DNA from 2 places in the Pedobacter sp. GW456-11-11-14-TSB4 genome. Region 1 is predicted to be linked to the other one. Evidence: riboswitches for the same ligand, from Rfam matches in the RefSeq annotation. Region 1 holds a riboswitch; the other holds the start of a gene.
The links. Region 1 has a riboswitch for fluoride ahead of AC07XU_RS11315 (phosphatase PAP2 family protein). Riboswitches for the same ligand answer to the same signal wherever they lie in the genome.
Positions count from the first base shown of each region.

Region 2: it holds a riboswitch for fluoride, as region 1 does, so the genes downstream of both, AC07XU_RS06420 (voltage-gated chloride channel family protein) here and AC07XU_RS11315 (phosphatase PAP2 family protein) in region 1, are expected to answer to the same signal.

Region 1 is NZ_JBWKZK010000002.1:925,279-928,697, forward strand. Features, by position in the region: gene eno (phosphopyruvate hydratase) at 1-766, opposite strand, end outside; gene AC07XU_RS11310 (EamA family transporter) at 825-1,238, opposite strand; gene AC07XU_RS11315 (phosphatase PAP2 family protein) at 1,243-1,797, opposite strand; fluoride riboswitch at 1,840-1,908, opposite strand; gene AC07XU_RS11320 (four-helix bundle copper-binding protein) at 2,136-2,474, shown strand; gene AC07XU_RS11325 (DUF8464 domain-containing protein) at 2,890-3,419, shown strand, end outside.
Region 2 is NZ_JBWKZK010000001.1:1,428,989-1,432,407, forward strand. Features, by position in the region: gene AC07XU_RS06415 (TetR family transcriptional regulator C-terminal domain-containing protein) at 47-700, opposite strand; gene AC07XU_RS06420 (voltage-gated chloride channel family protein) at 819-2,126, opposite strand; fluoride riboswitch at 2,153-2,219, opposite strand; gene hutU (urocanate hydratase) at 2,434-3,419, opposite strand, start outside.

The sequences.
Region 1 (3,419 bases):
TATAAAATTCATATTTTCCATTATTCCACATTTCGCTGGTCGCTGGGTCAAGACAAAGGGAAATATCCTTGCCTGGAGCAAAACCGGCAATATGTATCGCTTCCATGATGATTTGGACGGCTTCCTCATTAGAACTCAGATTTGGCGCAAACCCACCTTCGTCACCAACTCCGGTATAATAGCCTTTCGCTTTTAGCAGACTTCTCAGGGAATGAAAAACAGCTTCGCCCATACGGATACTTTCCTTAAACGAGGGGGCGTTATGAGGGGCAATCATAAATTCCTGAAAATCGATGTTGTTATCAGAATGCCTTCCCCCATTAATGACATTCATGCACGGTACGGGCATTACGTAACCTTCCCTTTCCACTAGCTGCCTATACAAGGGAATCCCTTTTGCAACGGCCGAAGCCCGGGCGAAGGCGATTGAGGCCGCAAGCATCGCATTTGCGCCGAGCCTTGATTTATTCTCGGTTCCATCCAGACCAATTATATGATCATCGAAGGCCTGCTGACCCTCAAAGGATAAGCCGGTGACTGATTTGCCGACTTCGACGTTAATCCCTTTTACTGCTTTTTCCACGCCTTTACCATTATAGCGCTCTGGATCACCATCTCTAAGCTCTACGGCTTCTTTTTCACCCGTACTTGCCCCGGATGGAGAAATACCCCTTGCTGTTGTTCCGTTAAGAGTGACTTCTACTTCTACTGTCGGATTGCCCCTGGAATCCAAAATTTCACGGGCATGAATTTTAGTTAATTTCATAGTTTTTTGTTTTATATTGATTTTTAGTATTTCGGTTGCTTACAAATAATTGAGTTTCTCAAAAGATCAAAACCAGTGTTCCCCCAATGATCAGCAGGGCACCAAAGAATACTTTCAGGGTAAGAGCTTCTTTCAGGAACACCATTGCAAGTATAATAGTTAGGGCAACACTCAACTTATCAACAGGGGCGACCTGGGACACTTTCCCGATCTGCAAAGCCTTGTAGTAGAATATCCAGGACAAGCCGGTGGCAAGGCCAGATAAAAAAAGAAATAGCAGGTTATGCTTTGACAGTTCCGTAATTCCTTTAAGTTCGCCTCTGGCCATTACGATCCCCCAGGCTACAATCAGTATTACCACCGTTCGTATGGCAGTAGCCAAATCAGAATTGACATTGGTTACGCCGACTTTTGCAAAGATGGCCGTAAGGGAAGCAAAGAAAGCTGATAATAGCGCGTAGATCCACCACATAGTTTTATGTTAATTTTCCGTTATTGAATAATTCCAAAGTAAATGAGTACAAGAACCGTTGCTCCGGCAATGATCCGGTAAATGCCGAACCAGCGGAAAGAATGCTTTTGAAGATAGGTGATGAAAGAGCGGATGGCCATCCATACATCCCACCCGCACCTGCTTTACTTAAATGAATGATCGTAGTTAGATTCGGTTCATGGGAAGGGCGTAGACGCTTAACGGTGTTTTTAATCAGTCCTGAAGCAATCTGATCTGCACTAGCAACTAGTAGCGCAATGGTAATAAGAACCTGCCAAATTTTTTTGCAGAAATTCTGGAAGAGGCAATAAATAATGAAGGCATAAAAAGGAAGCCAAAAACGCTTATCACTGGCCCAGTACATAATCGTATCCCAGAATGCATTATGGTGCTGATTTATCCACAAGAACCATTCAGTTTCAACCGGCAGGACCATTGCTAACACTGATCTCACTTTGGCAGACAGACAAAGTAAGACAAGCGCAATTAAGATAGCTGCCAGCAATAAGAGTTGAGAATTTATTTTTAATTTTTTCACCTACAATACTTTGACCGGCAGATTTTATTACCTGCTGGAATTTCTATTGTAGGCGCCATCAGCTTTTGAAAAAAGCGGTTGAATCGGAAGGACACCATTTCCGTATTGCAAATATAATACTAATAAAATGATGTGCAAAATCTTAAAGTAGGTGTTGAGAATTTAATTTATCACTATTCCTCCTTATTTGAATACGAGAACCAGTTTCTTATTCTTCTACCGTTTAAACAAGCATCATATCACGGGATTAAAGCTTTTCTTAAACAAAATGAAACCGCCTGGAAATAACCATGTTATCTATATAGGAATTTTTTTTATAACCCTAAAAAATTAAAGTTATGGGATACCATGAATGGAAAAACTGTATTGATGCATGCTTAAAGTGTGCTTCAATTTGCAATCATTGTGCAAGTTCATGCACTCAGGAAGAAGACGTGAAAATGATGGCGCGGTGTATTGAGCTTGATATGCAATGTGCAGCCATCTGCTACTCTGCCGCTCAATTGATGAGTATGGGTAGCTCTTTTGCTCAAGACATTTGCCGTATTTGCGCAGATATTTGCCAGCAATGCGGAGATGAGTGTAGTAATCATCATACCCAGCATTGTCAGGAATGTGCAGATGCTTGTAAGGCTTGTGCGGAAGAATGCAGAAGAATGACAGGAGTAGCTGCTTAAGATGCCAATCACCGTGAGCATTAATTGATTAAGGGCAGCATTCTAGTTGCCCTTTCATTTTTATAAATAGGCAAATTTATTCCATTCATTTTATTTTCATTATTCCCTCATTTTTTCATAATCGATTGTGAGCAAATGCCGATGCCTTTAAGCAAAGTAAACCGTTCCAGATAAGCATTAAATATCTCTTTTTCTTTTTGCTGATTATCATAAACCCATTCCATTATTCAAATCATAATTTTAGTTTTTGATGATGAGTTTTTGATAATTTGGATTACAAAAAAACGAACGTTTAATTGTAATCTGCCGCAACCGATCAACAGTCGGTTTTTTTTGGCCTTTTGATATTACAAAAAACTATTACACAAAATGATTACACGTAACAAAATTATTGATACCTTTAAATGTAAAGATTATGAATACCAAAAATGACTACGCAGCTTTAACCGCAGAAGCTGCAAGGATTAAATCTGAAATTTCCTTACTTGACTACTTTTTTAAACTGGAAAGTATCGGGGCACTTCGGTATGATGGAAAAAAAGGTAAGGAGTACTTTTTCGGGTTCGACCATCAAAAGACAGGTTCTATAAGTATTAAAGATCAGGCCAACGTATGGTATGACCATGCCCTGGGCGAAGGTGGCGACATAATTAAAGCCGTACAGAAATTTGAGAATAAAACTTTTGTAGAGGCCATACAGCGCCTGTCTAACAATATTGATATTGTTGCAGACGGTTACCATGCATTTTTTAAAAAGAATGGTGAAACAGAATATAACATTGAAATAAAAAAAGTACTGGATAAGGTTCAGCATCCGGCTTTGTTAAGCTACTTACAAAAGAGGGGCTTAGAAATTAAAGATATTGCAGGAGTAGCAAAGGAAGTACACTGGTCAAATGGAGGCAGTAATTTCTTTGCTATTGGTTTTCCAAATGCAAGTAATGG
Region 2 (3,419 bases), on a different contig from region 1:
GTTGATACATGCAATCAACAGCTGTTTAAAAGGAATTAATCCAGATTTAAAACCCCATTTTTTCTTTTAACTTTCCGTTTTGGCTTAAGAATTTACCGTATTCGAAAAGGTTATCAATTGGCGAACGCTGAAATAAATCGAAGGTAACTTGAATGCCTCGCTCGATTGCTTCATCAGTTTTTTCAAAACCATTGCTGTCATCATCTATCCAAAAATTAAGGATAAAAGCATACTGTACCCACAGCGCATCTTTGTAGCGTTTGGCAAAAAACTTACGATCAGCCAATTCGCCACTGGCTAATCCATCATTGATGATTTCTTCGGCAAAGTTTTCGAATATTGGCTTAACACCAGATAAAACCGCTGGCGTACCTAATTTTTTAGGCTGCTTTTTTAGACTGTAAATTACAAAACTCCTTTGGCTTTTTAGCAATTCTACATAGCTGTAAAAGAAAGATAACATTTTCTCACGAGATGAATACTGCTCCCAAAGTTCTTGTTTTTTAACTTCATCTATGGCTTCTACCGTAAGACCAAACCAAATATTCTTCTCAATGCTATCGAAAGAAGCGTAAAAAGCATAAAATTCGGCCTCTGTAATTTTTAACTTTTTAACAAAACTATAGACTGATTTTGGTTGCTCATCGTTTGTTAAAACATAGTCGATATAACCTTTTTTGATCTGTTCTTGAGTTGCCATTTTCTTTTTATTTAAAAACGTAAAAAATGTGGTGTTGGTTTGTGAAACCACTCAAAATTAAGACTTTATTTATCACGGATTTGCAATAAAAATTGTGTGGAATTGTTCTTTATAACAACTAAATCTCCCCAATTCGCTTATTCAAATAATTAGAAAACCTACTGTTTTTAGTTTCGCCAATTACCTGTTTGCCGTAGATACCCGTATGTCCTGAAAGCAGATAAGAAACCGTACAAGCAATGGCTACATAAACACCACATTCGCTGCCAAATAATTCAATAGCCATTAAAGTACAAGCAATAGGGGTATTGGTTGCTCCGGCGAAAACGGCTACAAAACCCATTCCGGCTAAAAGTGCTACTGGTAAAGGTAAAAACAGCGATAACGCACTGCCCAATGTAGCGCCAATAAAGAATAGTGGCGTAACTTCGCCACCTTTAAACCCTGCCGACAAAGTAAGTATCGTTAAACCCATCTTAATCGCAAAACTGTATGTTGGCATTTGTTGGTTAAAAGAATCTACAATAGTTGGTATACCCAAACCAATGTATTTTGTGGTACCAGAAAAGTAAATTATTACAACTAAAATTAGCCCTCCAATAAACGGTCGCAGTGGCGGATAGTTAATTTTGCTTTTAAAAATTGAGCTAGCAGAGCGTAAAGTTCTGCTAAAAGTTGCCGCACATAGGCCAAAAGCTGCACCCGCTAAAATGGCATAACCCAGGTTTAAGAACGAGATGCTTGGAACTAAATCAATATGGTAATGGGTATGTGGCGTGTTCCAAAGTTTGGTTACAATATCTGCAATAATGGCTGCGGCAAATGCCGGAAAAATAGAATTATATTTTACTCTGCCAATGAGGAAAACTTCCATCCCGAAAACTGCACCCGCCAATGGAGTTCCAAAAACAGAACCGAAACCTGCTGCAATTGCGGCAATAATTAACGTTTTCCTATCTTCTGAGTTAAGTTTAAAAGGTTTGCTAAACTGATCGGCAATGGCTCCAGCCATTTGTAAAGCGGTGCCTTCTCGCCCTGCAGAACCGCCAAATAAATGGGTTGCAATCGTACCAATATATACAAAGGGCATCATTTTAAACGGGATGGTTTGCTTTGGCTCATGAATGGTATCGATTAGTAAATTGTTGCCCGCATCAACATCCTTACCATAATAATGATAAAGTAAGCCAATACCTAACCCTGCAACAGGGAGCAATGCGATGATCCATAAATTAGCTTCACGGTAGTTGGTAACCCAATTTAATGACTGCAAAAATCCAGCAGATGCTGTACCAATTAAAGCCCCAATAATTAAACTAATGCAGAGCCATTTAATAATGTATGGCACAGTAGGATACTTTCTAAAAAAGTCGAAAGTGTTGATTTTAATTTTTTGCTTGCTTGATTTTTTCTTTTTTACTGACATAGCTTTCCTGATTAAATGTTTTGCATTTATAACCAGGCGTCATCAGCTTTTTGAGGGCGGTTCGAATAGGAAGACACCATTTCCTTGTGAACAAATTTAGGAATTATTTAGAAGAGTAGAATGTATTCTGAAAATTTTATTAGTCTGAGCTTGTCGAAGACCTTTTGTCAATCCTTCGGCCACACTCAGGATTGTACTCAACGATAGTCATCCGATGAATATCTGCAAAATGTATATATTCATTGGATGACTAACTATTTTTTGAATTAGCCCTCAAGCTTATACATGTTATCTCACTTCTCATATCTTATTTCAACCCCAACCTATGTTTTCTCAAAGTATCTTTTGCAATATCATAACCTGCATCTGCATGGCGAATTACACCCATAGCTGGGTCGTTATGCAAAACGCGTTTTATTCTAGCAGCTGCATCATCAGTTCCATCGGCAACAATTACCATTCCGGCGTGTATAGAATAGCCAATGCCCACACCGCCACCGTGGTGTAAAGAAACCCAACTTGCACCACCAGCAGTATTAATCAATGCATTTAAAATCGGCCAATCTGCTACTGCGTCAGAACCATCGAGCATTGCTTCAGTTTCTCTATTTGGAGAAGCTACTGAACCGGTATCCAAGTGATCTCTACCAATTACAATTGGCGCTTTTACTTTTCCTTCGGCTACCAATTTATTAAAAGCTAAACCAGCTTTTTCTCGTTCGCCTTGCCCTAGCCAACAAATTCTAGCCGGTAAACCCTGAAAAGCAATGCGTTCTTGTGCCATCATAATCCAGCGTTTTAAGCTCTCGTTTTCTGGAAAAAGTTCTAAAATCAATTTATCCGTTTCGTAAATATCTTGTGGGTCGCCACTTAAAGCTGCCCAACGAAAAGGACCTTTGCCTTCGCAAAATAACGGTCGAATGTATGCAGGTACAAATCCAGGGAAATCGAAGGCATCCTTAACGCCAACTTCTAATGCTCTTCCACGTAAATTATTGCCGTAATCAAAAGTAATTGCGCCACGTTTTTGCAATGCTAACATTTGCTGTACATGCTTTGCCATTGTAGCGTAAGAACGTCTGGTATATTCTTCTGGATTTTCAGCTCTTAATTTATTGGCTTCGGTGTTAGAAATTCCCTCTGGCAAATAGCCAATTAATGGGTCGTGTGCCGAAGTCTGGTCGGTTAACGTATCTGGAGTAATATTTCTATCGATTAATCTTTGTAAAAGTTCTACAGCATTACAAACTACACCAATCGAAATCGCTTTGTGCTCATTTTTGTATTGTAATG